Regions from separate parts of the Klebsiella sp. genome, predicted to be linked through region 1. Evidence: predicted binding sites of a transcription regulator. Region 1 holds the regulator's gene; each other region holds the start of a gene.
What was found. The regulator CRP, encoded in region 1, controls carbon source genes, mostly activating them, when cyclic AMP is high. The targets are predictions, from matches to a motif close to ATGTGANNNNNNTCACAT.
Positions count from the first base shown of each region.

Region 1 (5,644 bases):
GTCAGAGCTGCACGAGACGGTCAATATTATGCCCCGCAAGCAGTTTCACGGCTAAGGCGGCATCACACTATCGTTTACCCTGGGAGTTGTTATGTCTGCCAAACATCCGGTGATTGCCGTCACGGGCTCTAGCGGCGCGGGAACCACGACCACCAGCCTCGCCTTTCGCAAAATCTTCGCCCAGCTAAATCTCCACGCCGCCGAAGTGGAAGGCGATAGCTTTCACCGCTACACCCGCCCGGAAATGGACATGGCGATCCGCAAAGCGCGAGATCAGGGCAAACACATCAGCTACTTCGGTCCCGAGGCTAACGATTTCGGCCTGCTGGAGCAGACTTTCAGAGAATACGGGCTGAACGGTACAGGTCAGTCACGCAAGTATTTACACACCTATGATGAAGCCGTGCCGTGGAATCAGGTTCCTGGCACCTTCACTCCCTGGCAGTCTCTGCCCGAACCCACTGACGTGCTGTTTTATGAAGGCCTGCACGGCGGAGTTGTCACGCCCCAGCACAACGTCGCTGACCATGTTGACCTGCTGGTCGGGGTTGTGCCGATCGTTAACCTGGAGTGGATCCAGAAGCTTATCCGCGATACCAGCGAACGCGGCCACTCTCGTGAAGCGGTGATGGATTCCGTCGTTCGCTCGATGGAAGATTACATCAACTTCATCACCCCGCAGTTTTCACGCACTCACCTCAACTTCCAGCGCGTACCTACGGTGGATACGTCCAATCCATTTGCAGCCAAAGCAATCCCATCGCTGGATGAAAGCTTTGTCGTTATCCATTTTCGCAACTTACAGAATATCGATTTCCCCTGGCTACTGGCGATGCTTCAGGGCTCGTTTATCTCGCATATGAACACGCTAGTGGTACCGGGAGGGAAAATGGGGCTGGCCATGGAGCTTATCATGGCACCATTGGTCGAGCGGCTAATGGAAGGCAGGAAAATCAACTAACAAAAAACCCCGGTAGCGCAGCGCATGCCGGGGCGACGAGTTCGCGCAGTTCGGCTTATCCCTCGATCACTTCATAAGAGTGAGTTATGTTTACTGCTTTCTCCAGCATCAGCGCCACCGAGCAATATTTTTCCGCCGATAGGTCAACTGCGCGAGAAACGGCAGCATCTTTCAGCTCCTTACCAGTCACGATAAAATGCAGATTAATATGGGTAAACAGACGCGGTGCTTCCTCGCGACGCTCAGAAGTCAGCTTAACTTCGCAGTTAGTGACGTTATGGCGCCCCTTCTGCAGGATAGAAACCACGTCAATTGCACTGCATCCGCCCGCCGCCATCAGTACCATTTCCATCGGGCTTGGCGCTTTATCCCCGGAATTACCGTCCATCAGAATCTGGTGACCAGAAGCCGACTCACCAATGAAGGTTAACCCTTCAACCCATTTCACTCGCGCTTGCATAAATTTAACTCCAGGGCTGTAATTTTCCTGACAGATTACGCGCACATAACAATTCTCGCAACGGAAGGCGACCTAGGTCATGCTGAAGCGAGACACCAGGAGACACGCGGCGAAAGCTATGCTAAAACAATCGGGATGCTACAGTAATACATTGATGTACTGCATGTATGCAGAGGAGTTCACATTACAGGCTGCAGAAAATTTTCAGCCAGATTCCCAGGTATAGGGATTTAATACGATTGCATGCCCGGATGCCGTGTAGTGTCGGCGCCCGGAGATAGCTTATAACAGAGGATAACCGCGCATGGTGCTTGGCAAACCGCAAACAGACCCTACCCTTGAATGGTTCTTGTCTCATTGCCACATTCATAAGTACCCCTCAAAAAGCACGCTGATCCACCAGGGTGAGAAAGCAGAAACGTTGTACTACATCGTTAAAGGCTCCGTGGCTGTACTCATCAAGGATGAAGAAGGTAAAGAGATGATCCTCTCTTACCTCAACCAGGGCGATTTCATCGGTGAATTAGGCCTGTTTGAAGAAGGTCAGGAACGTAGTGCATGGGTACGTGCGAAAACCGCATGTGAAGTGGCCGAAATCTCCTACAAAAAATTCCGTCAGCTAATCCAGGTTAACCCGGACATCCTGATGCGTCTCTCTTCGCAAATGGCACGTCGCCTGCAGGTTACGTCAGAGAAAGTCGGTAACCTCGCCTTCCTTGACGTTACCGGCCGTATCGCTCAGACGCTGCTGAACCTGGCAAAACAGCCTGATGCGATGACCCACCCGGACGGCATGCAAATTAAAATTACCCGTCAGGAAATCGGTCAGATCGTTGGATGCTCCCGCGAAACCGTTGGCCGTATCCTGAAAATGCTGGAAGATCAAAACCTGATCTCCGCGCACGGCAAAACTATCGTCGTCTACGGTACCCGTTAAGTCGGCAAAACGGCGTATTGCATGGCAATACGCCGTTTTTGTTTCCCCCTCATGTGGCGCAGGCTGATTTACCACCCGGAAGTCAACTACGCACTGCGGCAAACGCTGGTGTTGTGTCTGCCGGTCGCAGTTGGACTTATTCTCGGACATTTACAGCAGGGCTTACTTTTTTCCCTGGTACCAGCCTGTTGCAACATTGCCGGTCTGGACACACCACATAAGCGCTTCTTTAAACGCCTGATTATTGGCGGCTGCCTGTTTGCTGGCTGTAGCCTGATTGTCCAGCTCCTGCTGCAACGCGAGATCCCTCTACCGCTTATTCTCACTGGCCTGGCGCTCATCCTCGGCGTTACTGCCGAAATCAGTTCACTGCACGCAAGACTCCTCCCCGCCTCGCTTATCGCAGCGATTTTTACACTAAGTCTCGCGGGCAACATGCCAATCTGGGAACCACTGCTAATCTACGCGCTCGGCACATTATGGTATGGCGTCTTTAACTGGTTCTGGTTTTGGCTATGGCGCGAACAACCGCTGCGCGAGTCGCTGAGCCTGCTCTACCGCGAACTGGCTAACTATTGCGAGGCCAAATACAGCCTGCTGACCCAGCATACGGACCCGGCCACCTCGCTGCCGCCGCTACTTAACCGCCAGCAGAAAGTGGTTGATCTGATTACCCAGTGTTACCAGCAGATGCATATGCTGGCGGCCAATCAACGCAACGACCACAAACGTCTGTTGCGCGCTTTTCAGGTGGGGTTGGATTTACAGGAGCATATCTCCGTTAGCCTGCATCAGCCGGAAGAAGTGCAGAAACTGGTGGAACGCAGTCACGCAGAAGCAGTGATTCGCTGGAATGCGCAAACCGTTGCCGCCCGCCTGCGTGAGTTGGCGGACGATCTTCTCTACCATCGTTACCCACAGCGCTTTCAGATGGATAAACAGATCGGCGCGCTGGAAAAAATTGCCTGGCAACATCCGGATAACCCGGTCGGCCAGTTCTGCGCCTGGCACTTCAGCCGTATAGCCCGGGTTCTGCGTACCCAGCGTCCTCTGTACACGCGTAACTTGATGGCGGATAAAACCCGACGTTTACCCCTGCTGCCAGCGCTGAGAAGCTACCTGTCGTTTAAATCTCCGGCGTTACGCAACGCCGCGCGCATCAGCGTAATGCTGAGCGCCGCCAGCCTGATGGGCAGCGCATTGCATCTGCCGAAACCCTACTGGATCCTGATGACGGTGCTTTTCGTGACGCAAAACGGCTACGGCGCGACGCGAGTGCGCATTGTTCACCGGGCGGCTGGAACGATTGCCGGACTGGTTATCGCCGGGCTGACGCTACACTTCCACGTGCCTGAAGGCTATACGCTGACCGCCATGCTCTTCATCACGCTGCTAAGCTACCTGATTATTCGTAAGAACTACGGCTGGGCAATGGTTGGTTTTACCGTCACGGCGGTTTATACCCTTCAATTACTCACGCTAAACGGTGAGCAGTTTATCATCGCCAGATTAATCGACACGCTTATTGGCTGTCTGATCGCTTTTGGTGGGATGGTTTGGCTATGGCCGCAGTGGCAAAGCGGTCTGCTACGCAAAAATGCCCACGACGCGCTGGAAGCCGATCAGGAAGCGATCCGGCTCATTCTTAGCGACGACCATCAGGCTCCGGCGCTGGCCTATCAGCGAATGCGCGTTAATCAGGCGCACAATGCGCTGTTTAACTCACTCAATCAGGCGATGCAGGAACCGGGCTTTAATTCGCACTATCTGGAGGATATGAAGCTGTGGGTAACCCATAGCCAGTTCATTGTTGAACACATCAATGCGATGACCACCCTGGCGCGCGAGCACAATATGCTGACGCCGGATCTGGCTCAGCGTTATCTGGAGTCCTGTGAGATTGCGCTACAGCGCTGTCAGCAACGGCTGGATTCAGATGGTCCGGGGAGCGCTGGGGATGTGAATATTATGGAGGCCCAGGATGCGGAAGTCCCTCGCGGCCCGCTCAGCACCATGGAACAGCATCTGCAGCGCATTCTGGGTCACCTGAACACCATGCACACCATTTCGTCGGTGGCATGGCGTCAGCGTCCGCATCATGGCATCTGGCTACGCACCACTAAGCGCTAAGCACACGCTCAACGGCCTGGGCAAAGCGCGCCATTCCTTCGGCAATATCGCTATCGTCAATCACCAGCGACGGCACAAAGCGCATGACGTCAGGCCCGGCGTTGAGCACCATCACGCCAGCGTCTGCGGCAGCATAAAGGAAGTCGCGCGCCCGGCCCTGATGCTGCGGCTTAAGCTCAGCACCGATTAGCAACCCCATTCCGCGGATATCGCTAAACAAATCGAACTGCGCGTCAATCTGCTGGAGATGTTTAACAAACAGCTCACGCTTCGCACTCACACCATCCAATACTTCTGGCGTGTTAATCAGATCAAACGCCGCCCCGCCCACCGCGCAGGCCAGCGGATTACCTCCATAGGTTGAGCCGTGAGAACCCGCGTGGAAAGCGCTGGCAATTTCATGAGTGGTTAGCATCGCGCTAATCGGGAAGCCACCGCCAAGCGCCTTAGCGCTGGTCAGAATATCCGGCCTCACGCCGTAGTGCATATAAGCGAACAGCGAGCCCGTACGCCCCATACCGCACTGCACTTCATCAAACACTAACAGTGCCTGGTGCTGATCGCACAGTTCACGCAACCCTTGCAGGAATTCAGGCGTCGCCGCAGTCACGCCCCCCTCGCCCTGAATCGGCTCTACCACTACCGCGCAGGTATGATCGTCCATGACGGCTTTCACCGCGTGCAAATCGTTAAACGGCACGTGAACGATATCAGCCGGTTTCGGGCCAAAGCCATCAGAGTATTTCGGCTGACCGCCTACGGAGACGGTGAACAGCGAACGACCATGGAACGCATTGTGGAAGGCGATGATTTTGGTTTTATACGGGCTATGGCGAGTCACGGTGTAATGACGTGCCAGCTTGAACGCGGTTTCGTTAGCTTCTGTCCCGGAGTTCATAAACACCACCCGATCGGCAAAAGTCGCATCGACCAGCTTACGCCCCAGGCGCAGGGCCGGTTCGTTGGTAAAAACATTACTGGTATGCCACAGGGTTTCGCCCTGCTCATGCAGTGCCGCCACCAGCGCCGGATGGCAATGACCGAGCGCGGTCACGGCAATACCGCCTGCGAAATCAACGTACTCTTTGCCCTGCTGATCCCATACGCGGCTACCCTTACCCTTCACCGGAATAAATTCTGCCGGTGCATAAATCGG
Region 1 is NZ_JAPUEW010000079.1:17,736-23,379, forward strand. It holds gene QVF11_RS23375 (YheU family protein) at 1-55, shown strand, start outside; gene QVF11_RS23380 (phosphoribulokinase) at 92-961, shown strand; gene QVF11_RS23385 (OsmC family protein) at 1,017-1,421, opposite strand; gene crp (cAMP-activated global transcriptional regulator CRP) at 1,726-2,358, shown strand; gene QVF11_RS23395 (YccS/YhfK family putative transporter) at 2,410-4,488, shown strand; gene argD (bifunctional acetylornithine/succinyldiaminopimelate transaminase) at 4,478-5,644, opposite strand, start outside.

Region 2 (5,644 bases), on a different contig from region 1:
CCAGATCGGTGCCGATAGTCACGCGTAGCGGAAATGAGAAAATTTTAGGTAGCAACGCCGGAGCGATACAGATAAAGCCCAACGGTTTACCCGCCAGATGCATGGCCAGAGCCAGTTCTTTCAGATCGCTATCCACCGTACATTCACTGCCCTGGGAAGCAAAGCTACTGAGGTTTTTCGCCGCGCCAAATCCGCCGGGCACAATCAGCGCATCCAGCTCATCCGCTCGGGCATCTGCCAGGGGGCGAATTTCCCCGCGCGCAATACGTGCGGCCTCAACGAGCACATTACGGCTTTCAGCCTGCGCTTCCCCGGTCAAATGATTGATAACATCAGTTTGTACTTTATCAGGTGCAAAACAGATGGCCTGGGCGCCGCTGCGAGCAATCGCCAGCAAGGTAATAACCGCTTCATGAATTTCGCTGCCGTCAAAAACACCGCAACCGCTTAGCACCACACCAATTTTCTTCATCACATCAGCCCCTTAGTACAAGTTTATGGAACCAGTCAAAAATTTTGATTTACTCGCTATGCTTCACATATTTTACCGATTCACGTAACAAATTATTTAAGCTTTGCTATCTTAATCAGCGAGCAAGCCAAATCCTCAGGTTGCGCCGTGTAAAAAAATCACTCAAATGATTCTGGCACAACAACCAGTTCCCTGGTGTTGGCGCAGTATTCGCGCACCCCGGTTTATCCGGGGTCATTTTTTATCAGCCGCCGCTACCCACGCTTTCAGTACCGCAACGTCGCTTTGCCACTCGGATTTCATCTCTTCAACCCACTCTGCAACGTTATCTGACCATGCCGGCAAATCTGGTGACTGAATCTGTTGCCCAAGCTGCTGAATGTGACGCAAACCAATTGAGCCAGCCGCCCCCTTAATTTTATGCCCTTCGTCGACAATGCCTTTCTGGTCACGCGCGGTTAGATTCGATTCCAGAACTGCCAGATAGCCCGGCATCATTCTCTCGAAAACCACCAGACCGTCATTGATAAGCTTCGGTCCCACCAGTTCGATATACTGCTCAAGCATCGGAATATCCAGTACAGAAGTCGATTTACTGACATCTACGGATGGCATATCGTTCTCTTCCTCTTCCGGTGAATCCCAGAATTTTTTGATAATTGCGGTTAGCGCCGGGACCGATAACGGTTTACTCAGGACATCGTCCATCCCGGCGTCCAGATACTCGTTTTTGTTCTTCAGTACATTAGCGGTGAGCGCCACCAGCGGCGGGAGTTCATCAGCAGCAAAGCGTTGTTTCAGCTGGCGAGAGATATCCAGTCCCGTCATATCCGGCAGCTGAATATCGAGCAGAACCAGATCGTATTCACCGGGCACAAACATCTCCAGCGCGGCCTTACCGGTCATTGCCACATCCACGCTATTGCCCAGTTTCTCCAGCACCGAGCGCGCGACGATCACATTCAGTTCAATATCTTCCACCAACAACACGTTCAGCGCCGGTAATGGCATTTCATCTTCTGCCAAAGTGTCTTCGACTTCTTCAGCAATAGCAGGTGCATGTACGGTGAGCGTAAAGGTCGCCCCTTTGCCCGGCAGGCTGGAAACGCAGATATCACCGCCCATGTTGCGCGCCAGACGACGCGATACCGCAAGGCCAATACCGGTGCCGGTCGCGGGCTTGCCTCCTTGGCTATCTTTAACCTGATAATACATGGCGAAGATTTTGTCCTGTTCCGCTTCAGGAATACCAATACCGGAATCTTCTACTTCAAAATGCAGAATATCGCCTTCGTCATAACGCACGCGGACGTTTACATTCCCGCCCTGCGGAGTAAATTTCACTGCGTTACTAATGAGGTTCCACAGAATCTGGCGCAACCGCGTACCGTCGGTTATCACTTGATGCGGCAGCGGAAGTGCGGGATCCAGCACAAAGTGCAGACCTTTCTGCTGCGCCTGCAGGCCAGAGAGGTTTTCCAGGTCAGCGAGGAAGCCAGTGAAATCAACCGGCTGATTATCCAGCTGAATTTTACGCCGCTCCATTTTGTCCATCTCAATAATATCGTTGAAGATATTACCCAGCGTCACGGCTGAGATATGGATAGTTTTCAGGTATTTTTCCTGCTCTGCGGTTAGATCGGTATCCAGCAGGATCCTGCTAAGCCCCACGATGCCATTAAGCGGCGTACGCAGCTCATGGCTAATGGTAGAGATAAAGGTGGTCTTATCACGGCTGGCCCGTTCCAGCGCGTCCTGATAGCGCTTACGCTCGGTAATATCGCGACCGAAGCCCATCAAGCCACGTCGCTTACCTACGCGGTCATAATACGGTACCTTGCGGATTTCAAAGCAGGCCTTGCGCCCATCCGGATAATCCAGCCACTGCTCGTAGGTTAGCGATACGTTATGGCGGAAAACTTTCTCATCCGTTTCCAGTACTTTCTCCGCCACTTCTGCGCTGTAAACATTCTGTGGTTTCAGATGAATAAGCTGCTTCTCACTTTTACCGGTTAATAGCTCCATCGCACGGTTACAACCGGAAAATTCTTTGTCTTCATTACGATAGAAAACCAAATCAGGTGACGCATCAAGGAAGGAGCGCAGGAAGGAGGATTGCTGCTCAAGCTGAATTTGCGCCTCTTCACGTTCCTTCATCTCAATTTTCAGTTGCTCAAGCGTCGTTTCACGTTCTGCTTCAGCTTTTTCACGTTCACCGATTTCCTGATTAAGCTGGGCGATGTTGTCCTTAAGCTGCACATTCAACTTGAGATCGCGCTCGCGCATCTCCTCCAGCTTCTCCACTAGCCGCGAGAGGCGCTGCCGGGACTCTTCCAGTTGCTCAACAACGACCGAGAGGAAATAGACCGCCCACGGGGTAATCAGCAGGCCAAAGAAGATGGAGCGGATAACATCAATACTTTCTACCTGGCCGTGCAGCACCATGGTCACGGCCATTTGCACCACAATCGCCAGTACCACCAGCGCAAGGGCCAGTAGCATGGAAAAGCGCACCAGACCCAACTTCATCATCAGGTCAACATAATACTGCGCCAGCATACGGATTTGCTTCATAGGAGATTCCTTCGCGACAACTTCGCACAATAATACTCAATTCTGAGCAAGACGCTGTAAGTTGTGCAAAAAATGCGGGAAGGATTGTGTTACGCGGCTGACCCAGGATTACAGTCAGCCGGAATATAGATTGGAAACAGGACTGGTCGTTAGCGCTTACTGAGTGCTTCCCATAGCCCTTTGAGGTAGGTTACTCCCAGCGCGCGATCGTACAACCCATAGCCTGGACGCCCTGTTTCTCTCCAAATAAAGCGCCCATGATCCGGGCGAATATAGCCGCTAAAACCATTGTCATAGAGCGCCTGCATCACTTTGTACATATCTAAAGAGCCAAATTCTGATGGGTGAGCGCACTCATAAAAGTCTTTGTCTTTGATGAGATTTATATTACGCACATGGGCAAAATGGATTCGCTTACGACGAGTAAACTCGGCCAGAATCGAGTAGACATCATTAGCCGGGTCTTCCGCGATAGAGCCGGTACAGAGCGTGATGCCATTCGCCTCTGAATCCACCGCCCGACAAATCCAGTCCAGATCGTCACGATTTTTCACCACTCGCGGTAGACCAAAAATTGAGTACGGCGGATCATCAGGATGAATAGCCATTTTCACCCCCACCTCTTCACAAACGGGGATCACTGCATTCAGGAAATAGACCAGGTTTTCACGCAGTACTTTGTCATCAACATCTTTATATTGAGCAAACAGGTCCTGAACTTTTGCCAGCCGCTCTGGTTCCCAGCCCGGCAGCGCAAAACCATTCGAATTTTCCAGAACCTCTTTCACCACCTCTTCAAGACTCTTATCAATATCTTTCTTCTCAAAAGCCATCGTCAGGGAGCCATCCGGCAGAACATAGTTCATGTCCGTCTTCATCCAGTCAAAAACCGGCATGAAGTTGTAGCAAATGACCTTAACGCCAAACTGAGCAAGATTGCGGATAGTTTGCTGATAATTGGCGATATAACGATCGCGGGAAGGTAAACCGATCTTAATATCGTCATGAATGTTGACGCTTTCAATGACTTCCATTGTAAGCCCAGCGGCATGGGCTTGCTTCACCAGATCCTCAATTTTATCAACTGGCCAGACCTCACCAACGGCGACATCATAAAGTGCGCCTACAACACCTTCTACACCCGGAACCTGGCGAATATATTCCAGAGAGACCTTATCTTCATCTGGACCAAACCAACGCATTGTCATCTGCATACGAAACCACCTGAGTCAATGTTATCAATAAATAATAGCCTACTACCATACCAGTTTTCATAACCAGAGAAATATTGATGATAGTGACAAAGATCACATTACTTTTTGCAGGCTGTCGTGAAAGGAACACGTGACGGTTTTCATTATTTCGTAGTTACCGGAGACACCCAGCCAGGACCGATGGCCGAGCCCTGGACACCGTGCTGATTAAGGTATTTATCCAGCTCAACCATCCCGGTCCAGCGGTTCTCACACCATAGTGGTGCCAGCAGCGTCGGACGACGGGCACTGGCAGAAATACGGTGATAAATAATCTCAGGTGGGGTATGGCGAATCATCTCTCCTGCAGTGACCGTATAGTCGTCCAGTTCAATACCGTTCAACCTTCCGGCTTCCCACGCTTTTGCCATGATGCTGCCCTTCACAATATGAAGTGGATGCAACTTAATACCATCAACGCCGGTTTCAACCACCCGATCCAGGGTTTGCAGGCAATGATGCTGCCCCTCTCCCGGTAGCCCGACAATCAGATGTGAACATACTTTCAGGCCACGTTCACGCGCCAGTCGGGTCGTGTGCTGATAGCAGGCAAAATCGTGACCGCGATTTATCCGATGCAGCGTTTTATCATGTGCGGTTTGCAGCCCAAGCTCCAGCCATACTTCATAACCCAACTCCCGATATTCGCTAAGTAAATCTAATACTGCTTCAGGCACACAGTCCGGGCGAGTGCCAACGCACAGCCCAACCATATTGGCTTGGCTCACCGCTTGCTGATACATGGAACGCAGTACCTGAACTTCAGCAAAAGTGCTGGTGTAGGCCTGAAAATAAGCCAGATAGCGCTGAGCGCGATTAACCCGCTGCGCCTGATGCGCCAGCTGTTCGGCAATCGAAATATACTGCTGTTGTTCATCGGCGAAAGAAGCCACATTACAAAATGTGCAGCCGCCACGACCAATAGTGCCATCGCGATTTGGACAGCTAAATCCACCATGCAGCGTCAGTTTATGAACCTTTTCGCCATAACGACGCGCAAGATCCCCACCAAACATATTGACTAATTTTTGTAACTGCATAATCTGATAGACCGGCCTTAAGAAAAGGGCCAAGCCTGCCATTTTTAGCTACCGACGGCGATGACCTGGATCAATCGTCAACGCGGCCGCTTACCTCATTGCATAAACACTCAAGATAACCGCAATTTAATTCACATTCATAGTGATGAGTTTTCCTTATACATAGCCTCTGTTTTTGCAATTATCTTTGCCAGAACATAAAACAGTATTACTTTCCGAAATTCAAATGAAAAGCAGTCAAATAGTCTGTTATAAAAAAACTATTCAGCACAGACCGATAATCTTGTGCCATCGATATAGTGAGA
Region 2 is NZ_JAPUEW010000004.1:54,677-60,320, reverse strand. It holds gene elbB (isoprenoid biosynthesis glyoxalase ElbB) at 1-472, opposite strand, end outside; gene arcB (aerobic respiration two-component sensor histidine kinase ArcB) at 707-3,046, opposite strand; gene uxuA (mannonate dehydratase) at 3,196-4,260, opposite strand; gene mnmL (tRNA modification radical SAM protein MnmL/YtqA) at 4,404-5,339, opposite strand.
Region 2: uxuA (mannonate dehydratase) is a predicted target of CRP. The motif match lies at 4,342-4,359, and genes of this name have one in related genera.

Region 3 (5,644 bases), on a different contig from region 1:
GCATCATTAAAGATGGTTCGTACAATATTGACCAGGGCGTCGGCGTGCGTGCGGTGAGCGGCGAAAAAACGGGCTTTGCCTATGCCGACCAAATTAGTCGACTGGCGCTGGAACAGAGTGCGCAGGCAGCTCGTACCATCGTGCGTGACCACGGAGATGGCAAAGTCCATACTCTTGGCGCAGTAGAATACAGCTCCCTCTATACCAGCATCGATCCACTGCAGAGCATGAGCCGTGAAGAGAAGCTGGACATTCTGCGTCGGGTGGACAAAACGGCCCGTGCCGCCGACAAGCGGGTGCAGGAAGTTTCCGCCAGTCTGACCGGTGTCTACGAATTAATTTTGGTCGCCGCGACGGATGGCACGCTAGCAGCTGATGTGCGTCCGTTGGTTCGCCTTTCCGTCAGCGTGCTGGTGGAGGAAGATGGTAAACGCGAGCGTGGTGCCAGCGGTGGTGGTGGTCGCTTCGGTTATGATTATTTCCTTGCCTCTCAGGATGGCGAAGTGCGTGCTGATGCCTGGGCGAAAGAGGCCGTGCGTATGGCGCTGGTGAATCTGACGGCCGTTGCCGCACCTGCCGGGATGCTGCCAGTGGTACTGGGCGCGGGCTGGCCTGGCGTACTGCTGCATGAAGCGGTGGGTCACGGTCTGGAAGGTGACTTTAACCGTCGCGGGACCTCAGTCTTCAGCGGCCATATGGGCGAACTGGTGGCATCAGAACTGTGTACAGTCGTTGATGATGGCACGATCGCCGATCGTCGCGGTTCCGTCGCTATCGACGATGAAGGCACGCCGGGCCAGTACAACATACTGATCGAAAACGGCATCCTGAAGGGCTACATGCAGGATAAGCTTAACGCCAGGTTGATGGGCGTGGCGCCAACCGGCAACGGTCGTCGCGAATCTTACGCACATCTGCCGATGCCGCGCATGACCAACACCTACATGCTGGCGGGGAAATCCACGCCGCAGGAGATTATCGAATCGGTTGATTACGGTATCTTCGCCCCGAATTTCGGCGGTGGTCAGGTAGATATTACTTCCGGGAAATTTGTCTTCTCTACTTCTGAAGCCTACCTGATCGAAAAAGGGAAAGTGACGAAAGCGGTAAAAGGCGCGACGCTTATCGGCTCCGGGATTGAAGCGATGCAGCAGATTTCGATGGTTGGCAATGATCTGAAGCTGGACAGCGGCGTCGGCGTCTGCGGCAAAGAGGGCCAGAGCGTGCCGGTTGGTGTCGGTCAGCCAACCCTCAAAGTGGATAAACTCACCGTCGGCGGTACTGCCTGATACTTCTCCAATGCGCTTTCGCATCCTGCGAAAGCGCAGATCAACTTAGCGGGTGATTCCGCGCCCGTGCATACCCTGGTAAATTTTTGCCACCTCAACGAAATATTCCGTCAGAGAGTTAATACATACCTGCACCTTCAGAGGGAGTTTGTCCTTCTCGGTATAGAGCGCATAAACCGGGCGCGGATCGGACTGGTAGCTCGGCAGCAGGATCTCCAGTTCGCCACGATTGATCTTCTCGATCACCCACATCAGCGGAACGTAAGCGACGCCGACACCCGCTGTAAGCCAGCGCACTAGGGTCATCGGATCGTTAGTCACAAAGCGTCCCTGTGGGATCAGCTTGGTTGAGATCCCTTCCGGGGCGATGATTTCAAACTCGTTATCCGGGCGGACGCTATACTCAAGCCAGGAGTGGCTGGCAAGATCTGCGGGTTTGTCCGGACATCCCGCCTGATAGAGGTAGCTTTTCGCGGCACAGAGCACCATCGGCATCGACCCCAGGCGACGGGAAAAGAGGCCGGAATCCTGCAAGGCGCCCACGCGAATTACCAGGTCCAGGCCGTCAGCAATGAGATCAGGGGCGGGGATGCCGGTCACCAGATTTATCGACAACCCGGGATACTCTTTGAGCATTTCGGCGGTAATGCGAGCCAGGACATTCTGTGCCATAGTTGAAGAACAGCCGATGCGCAGCGTACCGATAGGCGTGTTGTTAAAGGCGTATAGCTGTTCATGGACATCCTGGGCTTCGAACAGCATTCGCCGGCAGCCCTGGTAATAGATTTTCCCTGCTTCTGTTAAACCAAGGCTACGAGTGCTGCGGTTGAGCAGCTTAACCTGCAGCTCATCTTCCAGTTTGGCTACAGTCTGACTGATGGAAGAAACGCTCATCTGGAGCTGGCGAGCCGCGGCGGTAAATGAACCTAGTTCAACCACTCTGGCGAAAACGGACATACGTTTTAGTCGTTCCATTATTCACTCTGGCTTAAAAGTGATTTAGATCACACAATATAGATAAGGCTGTAATGATTACGCTAATATACTGTTAGCTACATAATAAATTCATCACAGCTTGTCACCTGTACGCTTCTTATCAAGGTCATCATGAGTCTGTTTCCTGTCATTGTGATTTTCGGCTTGTCGTTTCCGCCGATCTTCTTTGAATTGCTATTGTCTCTAGCCATCTTCTGGCTGGTGCACCGCCTGCTGGTTCCAACCGGCATTTATGATTTTGTCTGGCACCCGGCGCTGTTTAATACCGCGCTATATTGCTGCCTGTTTTATCTGATATCGCGTTTGTTCGTTTGAGGTCGATGTGAAAACACTAACAAGAAATATCCTCCGTACCGCAATCACTGTGATACTGGTTATCCTCGCATTTATCGCGATTTTTCGCGCATGGGTGTATTACACCGCTTCGCCCTGGACGCGCGATGCGCGATTTAGTGCGGATATCGTGGCCATCGCCCCGGATGTCTCAGGGCTGATTTCGCAGGTGGATATTAAGGATAACCAACTGGTTAAGAAAGACCAGGTTTTGTTCGTTATTGACCAACCTCGTTACCAGAAAGCATTAGCCGAAGCTGAAGCCGATGTCTCCTATTACCAGACTTTGGCGCAGGAGAAGCGCGTTGAGGCTGGTCGCCGTAACCGTCTTGGCGTGCAGGCGATGTCTCGCGAAGAGATAGACCAGGCGAACAACGTACTGCAAACCGTTGAGCATCAGTTGGCGAAAGCGACGGCGAACCGCGACCTGGCGAAGCTCGATCTGGATCGCACGGTGATCCGCGCCCCGGCAGACGGCTGGGTGACTAACCTGAACGTCTATAGTGGTGAGTTTATTACCCGGGGTTCTACCGCGGTGGCCCTGGTGAAACAGAACTCTTTCTATGTCATGGCTTATCTTGAAGAGACTAAACTTGAGGGAGTGCGTCCAGGCTATCGTGCTGAAATCACCCCTCTGGGAAGCGGGCACACGATTAAAGGTACCGTGGACAGCATTGCTGCCGGGGTGACCAACGCCAGCAGCAGCAGCGATGCAAAAGGAATGGCCTCTATCGATTCCAATCTTGAATGGGTACGCCTGGCGCAACGTGTGCCGGTACGTATTCATCTTGATCAGCAGCAGGGGAACCTCTGGCCTGCGGGAACCACCGCGACGGTTGTCATTACAGGCAAAGAAGATCGCGATACTAGCCAGGCAAATTTCTTCCAGAAACTGGCTATGCGCCTGCGTGAGTTCGGTTAATCGTCATGGGGATCTTTAGCATTGAACCCCGGCACCTCCGCTTTGCCGTGAAATTAGCATCTGCGGTAGTGCTGGCGCTATTCGTCGGTTTTCATTTCCAACTGGAAACGCCGCGTTGGGCGGTGCTCACTGCGGCTATTGTCGCCGCTGGCCCGGCTTTTGCTGCCGGGGGAGAACCCTATTCTGGTGCGATTCGCTATCGCGGAATGCTGCGTATTGTCGGCACCTTTATTGGTTGTATAGCCGCGCTTGCGATCATCATTGTAATGATCCGCGCTCCGCTGCTGATGATGCTGGTCTGCTGCCTGTGGGCGGGCTTTTGTACCTGGATCTCATCACTGGTGCGTGTCGAGAACTCCTATGCCTGGGGGCTGGCGGGCTATACCGCACTTATCATCATCATTACCATTCACGCAGAGCCGATGCTGGCACCGCAGTTTGCCGTCGAACGATGCAGTGAGATTGTTGTTGGTATCGTCAGCGCTATCTTAGCCGACCTGCTGTTTTCACCGCGTTCGATTAAAAAAGAGATCGATCTTGAGTTGGATAATCTGCTGATTGATCAATATCGCCTGATGCAGCTTTGCGTGGCGCATGGCGATAAAGAAGAAGTCGATAAAGCCTGGAGCGCGATGGTACGCCGTACTAACGCGCTGGAAGGTATGCGTGGGAACCTGATTATGGAGTCCTCGCGCTGGGCAAAAGTGAATCAGCGCCTGAAGGCGATCAATACTCTTTCTCTGACCCTGATTACCCAAGCTTGCGAAACCTACCTGATTCAAAATACGCGCCCTGAAATGGTCACCGATGACTATCGTGAACTGTTTGCTGAACCAGTTGAAACCGTGCAGGACGTTCACCGGCAACTAAAACGGATGCGCCGCTTTCTGACCTGGAAGGGGGAGCATAATACCCCGGTGACGATTTACAGTTGGGTGGGAGCCGCGACGCGCTATCTGTTATTGAAACGCGGAGTGGTCAGCAATACCAAAATCAGCCGTATTGAAAATGAAGTTCTTCAGGGCGAAGTGGTGGTTAAGGCTGAATCTGCTGAGCGCCATCATGCGATGGTTAACTTTTGGCGTACATCTATCTCCTGTATTCTCGGGACACTGTTCTGGCTGTGGACTGGCTGGACTTCGGGTAGTGGGGCGATGGTCATGATTGCGGTGGTCACCGCGCTGGCGATGCGTTTGCCTAATCCCCGGATGGTGGCTATCGATTTCCTCTACGGCACGTTGGCTGCTTTACCGTTGGGTGCGCTGTTTTTCCTCGTGATTATGCCCGCGACGCAGCAAAGCATGCTGCTGCTATGTATTAGCCTTGCCGTGATGGCGTTCTTTATCGGCATTGAGGTGCAAAAGCGGCGTCTGGGCTCGCTGGGGGCGCTGGCCAGTACAATCAATATTCTGGTGCTCGATAACCCGATGAAGTTTGAGTTTAGCCAGTTCCTTGATAGCGCTTTAGGACAGATTGTGGGGTGTTTCCTCGCGCTGATGGTGATCTTGCTGGTCCGCGATAATTCACAGGCACGTACCGGACGCGTGCTATTAAACCAGTTTGTATCGGCAGCGGTTTCGTCGCTGACGACCAATACGGCGCGACGCAAGGAGAACCATCTGCCGGCGCTGTATCGCCAACTTTTTTTACTGCTGAATAAGTTCCCTGGCGATATCGCGCGTTTTCGTCTGGCGCTGACCTTGATTATTGCCCATCAACGTCTGCGTGATGCACCTGTACCGATAAACGACGACCTGTCTGCGTTTCATCGGCAGCTACGGCGTACAGCCGATCGCGTTATTTCTGCCGGTAGCGATGATAAACGTCGATATTATTTCGCCAGACTGTTAGATGAACTCAATATCTATCAGGAAAAGCTACAGCACTGGGAAGCATCACCGCAGGTGACGGAACCCGTGCGCAGGCTGGTGGAGATGCTGCATAAATACCAGCATGTACTGATCAATAGCTAACCGCCTGAACCGCCGCGTTATAGGTTGATATAGCGGGTTTTATGGCTGGATAAGGCGCTAACACTCACCTGGCGATAAGCAGCGTAGATGCTTTAGCATTTGATGAAGCGGAAGAAGGGCTGGAAGGGAAC
Region 3 is NZ_JAPUEW010000004.1:27,166-32,809, forward strand. It holds gene tldD (metalloprotease TldD) at 1-1,289, shown strand, start outside; gene aaeR (HTH-type transcriptional activator AaeR) at 1,335-2,264, opposite strand; gene aaeX (p-hydroxybenzoic acid efflux pump operon protein AaeX) at 2,397-2,600, shown strand; gene aaeA (p-hydroxybenzoic acid efflux pump subunit AaeA) at 2,608-3,540, shown strand; gene aaeB (p-hydroxybenzoic acid efflux pump subunit AaeB) at 3,546-5,513, shown strand.
Region 3: aaeR (HTH-type transcriptional activator AaeR) is a predicted target of CRP. The motif match lies at 2,282-2,299, and genes of this name have one in related genera.